Regions from separate parts of the Bacillus sp. z14 (2026) genome, predicted to be linked through region 1. Evidence: riboswitches for the same ligand, from Rfam matches in the RefSeq annotation. Region 1 holds a riboswitch; the other holds the start of a gene.

Region 1 (7,701 bases):
AAACCGCGGTGATTTCGGATGATGGGACTGTAACTCTTCAGGGACAATAAAAATGGAAAAGAACGAAGAAGGGTTTACGTTAGTAGAGGTGTTGATTGTACTTGGATGTCTGACGTTAATGCTGACTATAGCAAGTGCGGTTACAAGTAAAATGTTTGAAACATATGAACAGCAAGCATTTTTAAATCAACTGGAGAAGGATATTTACTATGCTCAGGTCTATGCAATGGAAAATAACACGTATGTCTTACTAAGATTTGTAACTGACCAAAATGAATATTCAGCTTACTCATACAAAACAAACAGTCATATTATTTCGACTCAGAAGGCCGAATCAATCAAGTTTAAAAAAGTTGGCAATGTGCCAATTACCTATATTCCAGCAGGAAATATCCAAAATCCAACAACAATCTATTTAACCGATAAAAATGGTAAAACGATATACAAGCTTGTCTTTCAATTAGGGAGGGGGAGATTTTATATATCAAAAGTATAAAGAGCATGGATATGCTATCTTGGACCTGCTGATTTCGTTTGGAATACTTATCTTATGCTGCTGTTTATTGCTTCCGGCATATATGGAAAGCATTACGCTAAAGAATGACTTAAGAATGGAGGAAGCCGCTCTTAATAGATTGTTTGAAAATTTAAATGAATATCAGATAAACGGCCGTCCACTGTTTACTGGACAAGCAGAGATTGAGGGGAAAGCCTATACTTTTTATCTTGAAGGGAACGTTTATTATGCAGAGTATAGCAACTCAAAGGATAAATTACAGAAAGTGTATGAAAAGCTGCCTGAAAGATGATGGCTTTACTTTGGTAGAGATATTATTTGCTCTTGGTTTATTTTCGTTATTAAGTGTCTTTATGACGAGTGCACTTGCCAGTATAACAGACTGGCATGTCAGGGATACGAACACAAATACAAGGATGGAATGGAATATCTTTATACGTCAATTGGAACGAGAATTTCAAAAGACAAAAGACTTTGGAGTACCTAAAAGCAATGTCCTTTTACTTGATAAAAGTGGAGAAGAAATAACATATGAAGTCTATAACAATATGGTAAGAAGGCGAGTGGATGGCGCTGGGCATGAAATGGTCCTTCAAGATATTAAGAGCTTTCATGTTAAAAAAGAAGGAGAGTCACTGATCATATCTGTGACTCTTATAAATGGTGATATGTATGAAAAACGGCTGTTCAAACGATACAAATTTGAACCTTCTTAAAAATGAACGTGGAATATTTATGCCTGTTGCTTTATTGTTTTTTTCGGTTATTTTTATCATTTGTATGTATTCGATAGGAAATATGGCTCAGGAAGTGAATTATCATAAGTATCAAACCGAATGGTTAATTACCACCTATCTGGGTGATACGGGTACACATGCTGCAATCTTAATGCTTGATGATGATAGTGTTCCTGAGACAAAAGGGGAATGGATTTATTATAATGGAAGAATAGGCTATCATATAAAACCGCTTGAGAGAGGGTTCTATGAGATCTCATTGGATATTCAGACTGATCATACGGTGAGACGGGAGACGATTACGTACTCAATTGAAGCAAAGAAAGTAGTGAAATGGATAGATAGTTAGGAGTTAGGGGGAGCGAGATGAAAGCCATTTATTTAATTGGATTTATGGGAGCTGGGAAAACGACTGTGGGTAGGGCTCTCGCTGAAAAAATGCGTTGTCCCTTTTATGATAGTGATCAGACGGTGGTTGAACGTACAGGAAGGTCGATTCCGCAGCTCTTTGATGAAGTAGGTGAAGATGGATTCAGGGACCTAGAACAGCAGGCGTTGCAATCATTACCTATCGAAAATTGTATCATTGCGACAGGCGGGGGTATCATTCTTAGGGAAGACAACCGGAAATATATGAAGGAAAAGGGAACCGTTATTTGGCTCCATGCCAATCCGACAGAAATCATAAAAAGGCTCGAGACTGACTCATCACGCCCTTTATTGTCCGGAAATAAAGAGGAACAAATAGTGCAGCTTTATCAAAAGAGGGTTAACCTATATAAGTTAGCTGCTGATTTACAGGTTCATACGGACAGAAAAACAAAAATGGAGATTACAGAAGAGATATTAATGAAAATCACCATAAACTAGCCATCTTTTTTAGAAATTAATGAATAACATCCATGATAAATGGAGATACTTCTGATGGGTGAATGTCGATGAAAACAAATGATTATATAAAATTTTTAACAATTCAGTGGTTAGTGTATATGAAGCAGCCAAAGGAAGTACGTAAAGAGCAACGCCGTCATCATAGAGATGATCGGCCGCCATTAATGAACCATTGGTTCGGAATCATTCCGTTATCAATTGAAATGCTCTTTAAACGTAAGGCGTAATAAAGTTTCTTTAAAAAAGCAGTGGATTTTTTTGCAACCCACTGCTTTTTTGTATTCATTTTTATATCTTCATCAAAGATTAAGCTTTATTCTAAACTATTGTTTAGTTGATGCGAGAATTCAGCCTTAACTTTAAATACCTCTTTTAGATAGCCTGACCGCTAAGATAAAAAAGGCCGCCATTTATGAAGCTGACACGGATTCTGGGTTCATATTGCATTCGTAATGCTTCTTTTTCAAGGTCATACATGTGAGTTTCCTCTTCTTTTTTATCCTCATAAAAATGGTTCAGTAAACTCAAATCTTTATTCCAGCGCACGAGAGCCTCATCAGCCCACCCATGGTCATCCTGATTAATTTTATTTTGGATATAAGTTTTGATACGATGCAATCCGCTTTGATACCGAATAATTGGTGTAAGGGTAAATGTATAATCAGATATTTTAGGTGTAAGCGACAGTTTATCAGCTGAATCAATGAAATTTTCAACGAAAAGACCGTTAATCAGGTTCAATCCTATTGAAAAGAATAAATCCTTTTTTCGGTCGCATTCATAGGAGATATTAACATTTACACCTAACCAAGGAAATAAAGGCATCTGACCACTAGTCACTTTAATCTCCTCAAATAAGCGGATATGCTTCGATAGTCTTTGGGCAGATGCGAATATTTGGTGCAGGCGAGGGGATCCGAAATGTATGAATTCCCCTTTTAAATCAGGAGGAGCTGCCTCTTTGTCGAGGATAAACGTTAAGCTCATCGGATTAGGCACTCCGCCAACTTTCTCGAGATAATGCCAATAAAAAGGTCGGTTCATCAGTTCTTTATCCATATCAATTGTCAACTGCACAGTTAGATGACCTGGCCCTTGATTGATGATTTCGCATTGATTGGCTGTGAAAAATTGAACGAGAAACTCAAGAATTTCCTGTTGCTGCATGTGAAGGCATCTCCTTTTTTAGATCTTGAGCAAGCTGTATTAAAGACGTGAGATTATCCATTTTAACCTTCATCTCACCCTCTGTTTTTGATTTATTGAGGATGTCAGTTAAATGCTCTTCAAGATTCTTAACCTCCAGCCTCGTTAGAATATCATCAAGTTCCCCAACGACACGTTCAAATAATTGAATTTTTTCGTAGAGAATTTTCATAATATGATCCTCAATGGTATTCCTGGTCGCAAAATTATAGATTCTGACATCTTCTGTTTGTCCAAGTCTGTGAATTCGGCCGATTCTTTGTTCCAGTCGCATCGGATTCCAAGGTAAATCAAAGTTTATAATATGATGGCAAAACTGCAGGTTAATTCCTTCTCCACCTGCTTCTGTAGCAATTAAGACTTGTGCTTGTTTTTCGAACAGTTCTTTCATCCAGTCCTTCTTACTACGTTTAAATCCGCCGCGGAATGGAACAGAAGTGATTCCATTTTGCTTAAGAAACCACTGCAAATATAATTGCGTGGCTCGATACTCGGTAAAAATGATAACCTTATCTTTTATAGAATGAATCAATTCAAGCGCTTTTTTCGCTTTTGAATTGCAATCAACCAGTTCGACCAGGTTGATAAGGTTATGTATGGCTTCCTTAAAGCTTAGTCCGGCATCCGGGTTTCGATCGAGCATATTTTTTAACGTAAAGTAGACGGCTTCCCTGCTGCTGCATGCCTCACGCTGAAGGATTAAAGAAGAAAATGTACTCCCGATACCCTCCGGCAATTCTTTCCTAAATGAAGAAACTCCATCATATAGATCCTGTTCCTTTTCGGTGAAATCTATAAAAATTGTTTCAACCTTTCTTTTTGTCCACTCAATGCCGGTATCCTGGCGTTTATTTCGAATCATCACCATATTAACCAATTCTTTTAAATAAGCATCATCCTTTAATGAACGTTTCTTAGCAGAAAAGCGTTCATTAAATTTGGCATAGCTTCCTAAATGCCCTGGCTTAAGCAATGATACAAGATAAAAAATTTCTTCTAGCTTGTTTTGAATAGGGGTTGCCGTTAACAGTAGACAGAACTTTCTCTGGACTTTTTGTACAAACTCATAGTTTTTGGTTTTATTGTTTTTTAACTTGTGAGCCTCATCTATGATGACAATGTCATAGGTTTGTTCGAGTATGGCAGAACGATGAGGCTCTCGTTTAGCAGTATCTATGGAAGTGATTATACATTCAGAATCCCACCCATACCCCTTTCTGTATATGACAGCTGGTATGTGAAACTTCTGATTAAGCTCCTGTGCCCATTGAGATACGAGAGAGGCTGGGACTAGTATTAGTATTTTGCTTGCCAGGCCCCGAATCATATATTCCTTTAAGATCAGACCGGCCTCTATTGTTTTACCAAGACCTACTTCATCAGCTAATATGGCTTTACCATTCATTCTTTCAATGACTTCGGTAGCAGCTTCGAGCTGATGGGTTAAAGGTGTAAATCCTGATAAATGCTTTGGTGCAAGGAGGCCGTTGAAATCTGGAATCAGATTATGCTTTTCGGCATCCAATCCGAGTTTAAAAAGGGAGTAGCTGCACCAGGGGCCATCCTCCATAATCTTTTCCTCAAGCTCCTTTTCCCAATCTTCATCAAAATAGACCTTTGGTGTTAAACTCAATGTGAATCCCAACTTTCTTTATTTAAGCTAGTTAGATAAATGCTTGATTGTAATTTAACTAAATTCAATAGAATTCTCTTACCTTATATAGGTATAGGTGGTGTCATTAATTTCTAAACAATAGTAGGAGTTTAATCTCCGGCTAAAATCTGATTAAATGCTTTATGCGGATGGCAGAAAATTATAAGGAATTTATTCAGTGACGCCTAAACAATTTTTTTGCCCCAATAAAGCTGAGGTGTTACTGATATTTTTTTAGTTTCCAATCATTCATCGAGATAACGTAAATGTTGCCACCTGATAATTGTTGATGGTAGGATATAAATGTAAGACTATTTAGAAAACGGCTTATCTCTTGCTTTTTGTTTAGTATGACCAATTTACATAATTATATGAGCGAATGAAGGCAAGGGGAGAGACCGTATTTGCGGCACCGAAGGAGCAAATGGTGAATCCATGAATCTCTCAGGTACAGAGACTCTTGCTGGACGCATCTCTGGAGAGCGCTTCCTTTATTGTGAAGCCACCCAAGAGGAAACGCCGAAGTACGTTACCCGGCGGTAAACTTTCAGGTATCAGGACAGAGCCCCCCTAATAAGGGAGGTTTCTGTCCTTTTTTTCGTGGATCGCTGAAGGATATATCGCTTCGGTCAAATGTGGAAAAGCGGCGTTTTACTTAATAAGTTAACAAGCAATCATTTAAATGGCATAACAAGCAAGAGAATCCGTATAAAACGAATATTTTAGGAGGGTAAGGATGGGAGAATTAAAGCAGACTCCGCTGATCAGTGTGTACAGGGAGTACGGAGGAAAAACAATTGATTTTGGCGGCTGGGAATTGCCTGTCCAATTTTCGGGCATTAAACAGGAGCATGAATCAGTGCGTACAAAAGCAGGCCTCTTTGATGTATCACATATGGGCGAATTCATGATTAAGGGTGCTGGGTCTTTACCATTTTTGCAGCTGATGATGACCAACGATGTCAGTAAGCTGAAAACGGGCCGGGCACAGTATACTGCTATGTGCTATGAGAATGGCGGAACGGTTGATGACCTGATTATTTATAAAAAAGGTGAAGATGATTATTTGTTAGTTGTGAACGCATCTAATATTGATAAAGATTTTGAGTGGTTAAAAAAGCATGCGAGCGAAGATGTAGAACTAAAAAATATATCGGAACAAATAGGGCAATTGGCATTACAGGGACCGCTTGCAGCTGATATATTACAGAACCTTGCAGAGGAAGTAGATCTCAATACCATTGGTTTCTTTGCTTTTCGTGAAGATGTCATGATAAATGGCATTAGTGTACTTGTTTCAAGAACTGGCTACACCGGTGAAGATGGATTTGAATTGTACTGTAAGAGTGAAGATACAGTGAAGCTTTGGAAAGATCTTTTAGAATTCGGTAAGGATAAGGGATTGGTTCCATGTGGACTTGGGGCAAGAGATACGCTTCGGTTTGAAGCAAAACTTCCTTTATATGGCCAAGAGTTATCTCCAGAGATTACACCTATCGAAGCGGGGATTGGGTTCGCTGTAAAAACCGATAAAGAACATTTTATTGGTAAGGAAGTTTTAAAGGAACAGAAGGAAAATAGCGCCCCTAGAAAGCTTGTCGGAATCGAAATGATTGACCGCGGTATTCCGAGACATGGGTACCCGGTTTTCGTTAAGGATGAAAACATCGGGGAAGTGACCACTGGAACACAATCCCCAACCTTAAAGAAAAACGTAGGCCTTGTCCTGATTAATGTAGAATTCGCTAACCTTGATGAGGTAGTCGAGGTTGAGATACGGGGAAAAAGATTAAAGGCGAAAATTGTTAGTACTCCATTTTATAAACGCACTCAGGCAGGAGGAGTAAAAAAATGAAGCATCGTTATTTACCAATGACAGAGCAGGATACTGAACAGATGTTAACAGCGATTGGTGTAGAATCAATCGATGACTTATTTTCTGATATACCTGAAAAAGTAAGGTTTAAGGGTGAATACAAGCTAAAAAAAGCAAAGTCTGAATCAGCACTTCTGAAAGAATTAACTGAGCTGGCCGAGAAAAATGCCAATCTCAGGACCCATAGTTCTTTTCTTGGAGCGGGAGTATATGACCATTACATGCCAGTCATCGTTGATCACGTTATCTCAAGATCAGAGTTTTATACCGCTTATACACCGTATCAACCGGAGATTTCCCAGGGAGAATTGCAGGCTATTTTTGAATTTCAAACGATGATTTGTGAACTGACCGGAATGGATGTGGCGAACTCCTCCATGTATGATGGGGGAACTGCTCTGGCCGAGGCAGCCATGCTCTCAGCAGGACATACACGTCGTAAGAAACTGCTTGTTTCAGAGACAGTGCACCCGGAATCACGGGCTGTTTTATCCACTTATGCAAAAGGCCAATATCTTGAGCTTGAAGTTGTCCCCTGTAAAAATGGAGTGACGGATACAGAACAATTGGCGGGTATGATGACTGATGAGGTAGCTGGTTTTATTACTCAATATCCAAACTTCTTTGGCCGAATCGAAAACTTAGCTGAAATTGAACAAATTGTTCATGAACATAAAGGAATGTTAATTGTTTCAAGTAACCCACTTTCACTTGGTGTCTTGAAACCGCCGGGTGATTTTGGTGCAGATATTGTCATAGGGGATGCACAGCCGTTCGGAATCCCGGCTGCATTTGGCGGACCTCATTGCGGATATTTTGC
Region 2 (7,701 bases), on a different contig from region 1:
TCTGCAATTTTATTTAAAATACGTGCACGTTCAGCAGTAGAAGTTTTCCCCCAAGCTTCTTTTGCTGCATGTGCCGCATCTAATGCTAATTCAATATCTTCAGCAGAAGAACGAGCAGCCTTTGTAAAAACTTCTCCGGTTACCGGAGATTTATTTTCAAAGTATTGACCTTTAACAGGTGCGACCCATTTTCCGCCGATAAAGTTATCGTATTTCTCTTTGAAATGCACAACTGCGCCTTCTGTATTTGGATTTGCATAAATCATGTTGATATCTCCCCTATGTTCGTATTGAAAACTCTTAAATATAAAGTTTTGATGCCACTTTGGAATAAAAATACACCAGTGAAGCGTTTTCTATACTATTATTTGTCTAATTTAATAAAATTTCAAATAATATGACTGTGAATATAGGAGAAATATGATGTATAAGTGTAGTATAGAAATAGGAAAAAAATGTGTCTTCCATTACTCGTTACTAGATAGATAAATTTTGCAGGTTATCTATTACATCTAAAGAGAATTATTCACCCATGAATGGAACAAGAGATTGGAGACAGGCTGTTTAATTTTACTAACAGCAACCAACAGATACGGGCGCTCTTATTCTGCCGAAATGCAGCGCTGCAAAAAAAAAATGATCTATATTTAATTCAGTCGGCAAGAGAAAAATAAGGTGGTAATAGCATGGATATTGCGGTGATAGGATCCAATATGGTCGATCTAATTTCCTATATTGATAGAATGCCAGAAGAGGGAGAAACACTTGAAGCACCTAGCTTTTCAATGGGGTGTGGAGGAAAAGGGGCCAACCAGGCAGTGGCAGCTGCAAAACTGGGCTCCAAGGTCATGATGGTTACGAAGGTAGGCGATGACATTTTTGCAGATAACACCATTCAAAATCTTAAACGCTATGGAATTGATACAGAATTTACGAATAAGGTCCCCGGAAGCAGCAGCGGGGTCGCACCAATCTTTGTAGATTCGGATTCCAAAAATCGTATTTTAATCATTAAAGGGGCCAATCAGTACCTTTTACCTGAGGATGTCGATAAAGCGGCCGAAAAGCTCAAGATATGTTCTTTAATTATTCTTCAGTTAGAAATCGCGCTCGAAACCGTTTATCGGGCGATAGAATTTGGGAACGAGCATGGGATTCCTGTTATTCTGAATCCTGCTCCTGCTACCAAAAATTTGGATTTCAATTATGTATGCAAATGTGACTTTTTTGTTCCCAATGAAAGTGAACTGGATATCTTGACTGGCATGCCTGTTTCAACGATTGAGCAAATTAAAGCTGCTGCAGTCAGCCTGATAGATAAAGGAGTTAAAAATGTTATCGTGACGATGGGAAGCCGAGGCGTGATGTGGATAACCGATAGAGGAACGCAAATCGTTGATTCATTCAAGGTTGATGCTGTAGACACAACGGGGGCCGGAGACGCATTCATCGGCTGTTTCGCCTATAATTATATTCAGAATGGGGATATTGTCCAATCGATAAAAATGGCTAATGCCTTTGCAGCATTAAGTGTCACAAAACGTGGTACACAGAATTCTTATCCAAGTATGGATGAAGTTAAGTTGTTTTTAAGCAAAAGAATTGAAGCGTAAGCAGGATTTTAATTAAAACTTGGTTTTTAGTGAATTAAAGGATGGCTCTTAGTGATGGAGTCATCCTTTAATATTTAAGTTATTTTACACAAATATATGACTAAGATATTTTTAGGGGTTATTAAGATTACCTTTCTATTGTTCAAGTGTTTGTCATAAAAACAAATATAATTCAGATTAATCAGTTAATAAATTTGTTGTCAATCGATATAATGATATAATAAAAGTGTTCTGTATTATGCGTTTCTAACAAAATTTTAGGAGATGACCAATATGAAAGCACTCAGATGGTACAATGCTAAAGATTTAAGGTTAGACAATTTAGAGGAACCTACTGCCAAAAAGGGAGAAGCAAAAATTAAAGTTGAATGGTGCGGTATTTGTGGAAGTGACTTACACGAATATACAGCCGGTCCAATTTTTATCCCAACCGAAGAGCCACACCCATTGAGTAAGGAGAAAGCTCCGATTGTAATGGGACATGAATTTTCTGGACAAGTTGTAGAGGTTGGCGAAGGCGTAACCAGAGTCCAAGTTGGTGACCGTGTTACAGTTGAGCCCGTCTACTCCTGTGGAAAATGCGAAGCTTGTAAACAAGGAAAATATAATCTATGTGAGCTAATGGGCTTTTATGGTTTAGCAGGAGGCGGTGGAGGATTCTCTGAATACGCTTCTATACCGGAACATATGTTACATAAGCTGCCTGAAAATGTTTCATTTGAACAAGGGGCACTCGTAGAACCTTCAGCTGTTGCTGTACACGCTGTTAAACAAAGTAAACTTAAAGTTGGCGATAAAGCAGCGGTATTTGGAACAGGACCAATTGGTTTATTAGTTATTGAAGCGTTAAAAGCAGCTGGTGCGGCTGAAATTTATGCAGTAGAATTATCAGAACAACGCAGGCAAAAAGCAGAAGAACTTGGTGCTATTGCTATTGATCCGAATCAGGGTGATGTCGTTGAACAATTAACTAAATTGACAAATGGCGGTGTTGACGTTTCATATGAAGTAACAGGAGTACCGATTGTTTTAAAACAAGCTATTCATTCAACTAAATTTAATGGTGAAACGATGATTGTTAGTATTTTTGAAAAAGAAGCGTCTATTCATCCAAACGATATTGTTATGAAAGAACGTACAATCAACGGTATTATTGGATACCGTGATATATTTCCTGCTGTTATCAATTTAATGGCTCAGGGCTACTTCCCAGCTGACAAACTCGTTACCAAACGAATTAAGTTGGATGATGTGATTGAAGAAGGCTTTGAAGGTTTATTAAACGAACGAAATCATATTAAAATATTAGTAAAAGCTGAATAATCATTGTACAAATGCAAATATGATAATCATATATAGAAACTAAAATGGCCTTCTCTTCAAATGGAATGGCCATTTTAGTGTTTATGGATTTATTAGTAAGAAAGCAACACGTGGTGTATTGAATTTTGAGGTGTATTATACATTTCTGAGTATACAATTCTGCTAAAACACGTAATTTAGTCGTATTTGTGGAAGTTAGTTGGAGATGTATATATTTTAATAATCTGAATATATAAAATCGTTCAATATGTATTTACTTTGCTAACTATTATAATTATAATAAGTATGTGAAACACTGAGCAAGTTAATATACATACGGAGGATTGATTGGAATGAAAGCAGCTGTAGTGAGTGCAAAGAATCCTGGTAAAGTAGAATTAGTTGAAAAGGAGCTTCCTAAGTTAAAACCCGGTCAAGCTTTAGTTGATGTAGAATATTGCGGAGTATGTCATACAGACTTGCACGTAGCAAAAGGTGATTTCGGTGCAGTTCCGGGAAGAATTCCTGGACATGAAGGAATCGGCATTGTGAAAGAAATTGCAGACGACGTTACAAGTTTAAAAGTAGGAGATCGTGTCAGCATTGCCTGGTTCTTTAAGGGATGCGGAACTTGCGAATACTGTGTGACGGGAAATGAAACCTTCTGCCGCAGCGTACAAAACGCCGGCTTCACGGTTGATGGAGCAATGGCTGAGCAATGTATCGTAGAAGCGGACTATGCGGTTAAAGTACCTGAAGGTCTTGATCCAGCTCAAGCGAGCAGTATTACATGTGCAGGGGTAACTTGCTACAAAGCAATTAAAGTTTCTGATATTAAACCTGGTCAATGGATTGCTATCTATGGCTGTGGTGGATTAGGTAACCTTGCGATCCAATATGCGAAAAATGTATTCAATGCAAAAGTAATTGCAGTGGATATTAATGATGATAAATTGGCATTGTCCAAAGAAGTAGGAGCAGATCTTGTATGTAACCCATTAACAGATGGAGATGCAGGTGAGTGGATTCAGGAGAAAGTTGGAGGAGCTCATGCTGCAGTTGTTACAGCTGTTTCCAAAGTTGCCTTTAACCAGGCTGTTAACTCTGTTCGTGCCACTGCTAAAGTTGTTGCAGTAGGATTACCTCCTGAAACAATGGATTTGGCTATCGTGAAAACCGTATTGGATGGTATTCAAATCGTTGGTTCCTTAGTTGGTACACGTAAGGATTTAGAAGAGGCTTTCCAATTTGGAGCAGAGGGCAAAGTAGTGCCAATCGTTGAAACAAGATGCTTGCATGAAGTAAATGATATTTTTGAAGAAATGGAAGCAGGTAAAATCCAGGGCCGTATGGTCATCGATATGCACAAACACGAATAATTCCAATCAATAACCTTAAGTAATAAACCTCAAGCAGAATACTATAGAAAAAAAATGCACTCCAATTGTTAAGTGTAATCTAACAACTGGAGTGCATTATTATTTTTGCTTTTGCTCTATTATCATAATCTCTTCTTTTTATGATAGTTATATAAAATGAACAATAAGACAAACCATAATGGTGTAAGCAGCATTGCTAAGCGTGTTTCCGCAGCAATGAGCATTACAATCAGTATGAAAGCAAACATACCTAGGATTACATAATTTATAGCTGGTGTTAATGGAGCTTTGAATGTAGATTTAGCTCTTAAATCAGGTCTTGTTTTTACATATTTGATATGCGAGATTAAAATAATGCTCCATACCCAAATGAAACAGATGGCGCTGATTGTTGTGACGATTGTAAAGGCCTGCTCTGGTATCAGCTTGCTAAGCAGTGCACCGACAGAAACTACAATAGTAGAAGTTAATAATGCATTGCTCGGTACATGGTGTTTATTTAATTTGCCAAGTTTTTTTGGTGCTTCATTATGATTGCTTAAGTTGTACATTATCCGGCTGGTTGAGAATAAACCGCTGTTTGCAGCAGAGGCTGCCGATGTTAATACAACAAAGTTGATAATACCTGCCGCCATTGGAATCCCGATTAAGGCGAAGACACCTACAAATGGGCTGCTTGTCGCACTTAATTGATCCCAAGGATTGATGCATAAAATAACAAATAAGGCACCTACATAAAACAGTAAAATCCGTACCGGTATTTTGTTGATAGCAGATGGAATGTTTTTTCGTGGATTAGCTGTTTCAGCAGCAGATACACCAATAAGTTCAACTCCGACGAAGGAGAAGACAACCATTTGCAGTGATAGTAAGAACCCTGATATTCCATTCGGGAACATGCCGCCATGATTCCAAAGGTTAGAAACAGAAACAGTTCCGCTATCTGTTTCAAATCCAATCACAAGCAGTACGATTCCTACGACAATTAGTGCAACAATAGTGACGACTTTAATAATCGCAAACCAGAATTCCAACTCACCAAACAGTTTGACGGTTAATAGATTTAATCCTAATAGAATTACTAAACAGATGATGGCAGGCACCCATTGCGGGATATCAAACCAGTATTGTGTATATAAACCAACAGCGATAATATCAGCCATGGCTGTCATAATCCAGCAGAACCAATACGTCCAGCCAGTCACAAATCCAGCCCATGGACCCAAATATTCAGCTGCGAAATCGATAAATGATGTATGATTTGTATTGGATAAAAGTAATTCACCCAGTGCTCTCATAACAAAAAATAGAGCTACTCCGATAATCAGATAAGAAAATAAGATGGATGGACCGGCTAAATGAATGGATTTTCCGGAGCCTAAAAATAAGCCGGTTCCAATTGTGCCCCCAATTGCTATTAATTGTACATGACGATTTTTTAAATCCCTTTTTAACTCTTGCTTAGCCAAGTTGCATGCCCCCGTTTAATCTTAGATGTCTAAAACAGGCACCTAGTAAAATAGATATTTATCATTTTTCTCGCTTTATTTAGATACTATGTCTCACCTCACTATTGATATTTGACAATAAAAAAAGAGATTGGTTGTCTCCAATCTCTAAAAGGGCAAGAATAACAAAAATCGTTACCATTCTGTCCTTTTGCCTGAGATTGTGAATCCTTCGGCGCTGTATAAATACAGTCTCTCCAGAAGCTGCTCCCGCCATAGTTTTATCCACAGCGATCAAAGCGTGCTATATTAAATTATCAATTATTAGATTATGTTAACTTATTAACATAATTCTGAAAAAATATTATGAAAAAAATGCTATCACTAAATTATTATGTTGTCAAACTAAGTACATGTAATTAAATGATTTGTTGAAGCATATGGAAGAGCCCAAGATTTACTTGAAATATATATAATCCATATGCTTTTGAACAATCAATTAATGATACTAAACAAGCTTCAGTTCTGATAAACCATACTATAAGTATTAAATAGTAAAGAAAGGTACTAGGTATCTCTCTTTTTTTGTTTTTTCCTTTAGAAATATAAGCATGGCAATGAGGTTAAGGGGAAGGCCAGAATCGAGAGCTCTCTTTTTCATGTTTATCTTAGCAGTAGCACAATTCATTCTGAAAAAAAGACCAAATCCATAAGGGATTTGGTCTTTAATCTACATTATTAAAAGGCAAATTCAAATTTAGAGTTCATCCGCTATCCCCAGCAGGATAATACCGAAGATAACAACTGCGATGATCATGTATTGTTTTTTAGTCAGCTTCTCTTTTAGGAAGATTCGTGACAGGATAATTGAAAAGATACTGTAAGAAGCAATCAATGGTGCTGCGATAATTGCATAGCCTGATGCCATGGCAAATACGTAGAAAAATTGACCAATCGTTTCCAAAATAGCTGCTATCCCTTTATCGCGCTCTTTAAATACATGGAAGGATTCCTTCTTTATAAAGCGAAGATAGATAAAACATACGGCAGCGCATAGGAAAAAGGTATATTCATACGCAAGTAAAGCTGAATTTTCGCTGATTAGATTCAATTCATCCAGATAGATGGCATCCGCAAATGTAGCAAGTCCATCAATAATGCAATATAAAATTGGGAAGATAATAGCCAAGAAACCAATTTGGTATTTTTTATCGATATGCTCAGAATTCAGTCGACGAGCTTCATCTTCTGCTCTTTTTTCCAGAACGGCTATCCCCACAATCCCAAGAGTGATGATGATAATCCCAAGTACTTCAATGATACTTAGCTCATGAGTGAAAAAGATGAAGAGCAGAATGCTTGTTACGACACCTGAGGAATTCTGTATTGGTGAGGCGATAGACAATTCAATATAGCGCAAACCAATATACCCAAATGCCATGGAAAGGATGTATAAAGAAGATACTGGTAAATAATGAATCATCTCCATTGGATTGAACTGTATATCTTTTATAATCATATAGGCTGTTGCATGAATTCCCATGACAAGACCAACCATGATGATAATTTTAATATGGCTGTACTTGTCGTTGCTGTCTGATCCCTTTTTATAAAATAGGTCAGCACCACCCCATGCTAAAGCTGTTAGTAGTGAAAAAATAAACCACATAACGATTCTCCTTGTTGAAGTTTAATAAGCTTTCTGAACCCCGTATAACAAGACATACAAAATCGTTTACTCAAGTGAGAAGACGTTACTGCTGCTATTGCAAAACGGAGAGCAGAGCTGTGAATAAAAATGAATTTTAATAGAGTCACAGAGTCAAGAATATAATTTCATTGTAAACTGTGTCAAGGGATTTAAAGGATGAATCTATAATAGAAGTGTGCATTTAATATAACAATAGTAATGAAAGGGCTATCTTTTTGTTTTTCTTAATTTTTCAAATATAATAAAGG

What was found. A riboswitch is a leader RNA that binds a small molecule or an ion and turns the genes downstream of it on or off. The one in region 1 is predicted to bind glycine.
Region 2: linked by a shared signal. The riboswitch ahead of AC4G3O_RS14635 (amino acid permease) and the one ahead of gcvT (glycine cleavage system aminomethyltransferase GcvT) in region 1 are both predicted to bind glycine.

Annotation. Positions count from the first base shown of each region.
Region 1 covers NZ_JBZFQK010000001.1:1,013,424-1,021,124, reverse strand. The annotation lists gene comGC (competence type IV pilus major pilin ComGC) at 1-50, shown strand, start outside; gene comGD (competence type IV pilus minor pilin ComGD) at 53-496, shown strand; gene AC4G3O_RS04810 (hypothetical protein) at 516-809, shown strand; gene comGF (competence type IV pilus minor pilin ComGF) at 745-1,233, shown strand; gene AC4G3O_RS04800 (competence type IV pilus minor pilin ComGG) at 1,190-1,603, shown strand; gene AC4G3O_RS04795 (shikimate kinase) at 1,621-2,124, shown strand; gene AC4G3O_RS04790 (YqzE family protein) at 2,193-2,372, shown strand; gene AC4G3O_RS04785 (YqhG family protein) at 2,518-3,312, opposite strand; gene AC4G3O_RS04780 (DEAD/DEAH box helicase) at 3,290-4,921, opposite strand; glycine riboswitch at 5,385-5,475, shown strand; glycine riboswitch at 5,479-5,570, shown strand; gene gcvT (glycine cleavage system aminomethyltransferase GcvT) at 5,742-6,860, shown strand; gene gcvPA (aminomethyl-transferring glycine dehydrogenase subunit GcvPA) at 6,857-7,701, shown strand, end outside.
Region 2 covers NZ_JBZFQK010000004.1:128,380-136,080, forward strand. The annotation lists gene exaC (acetaldehyde dehydrogenase ExaC) at 1-266, opposite strand, end outside; gene rbsK (ribokinase) at 687-1,613, shown strand; gene AC4G3O_RS14625 (2,3-butanediol dehydrogenase) at 1,887-2,936, shown strand; gene adhP (alcohol dehydrogenase AdhP) at 3,269-4,294, shown strand; gene AC4G3O_RS14635 (amino acid permease) at 4,417-5,763, opposite strand; glycine riboswitch at 5,936-6,013, opposite strand; gene AC4G3O_RS14640 (DMT family transporter) at 6,500-7,411, opposite strand.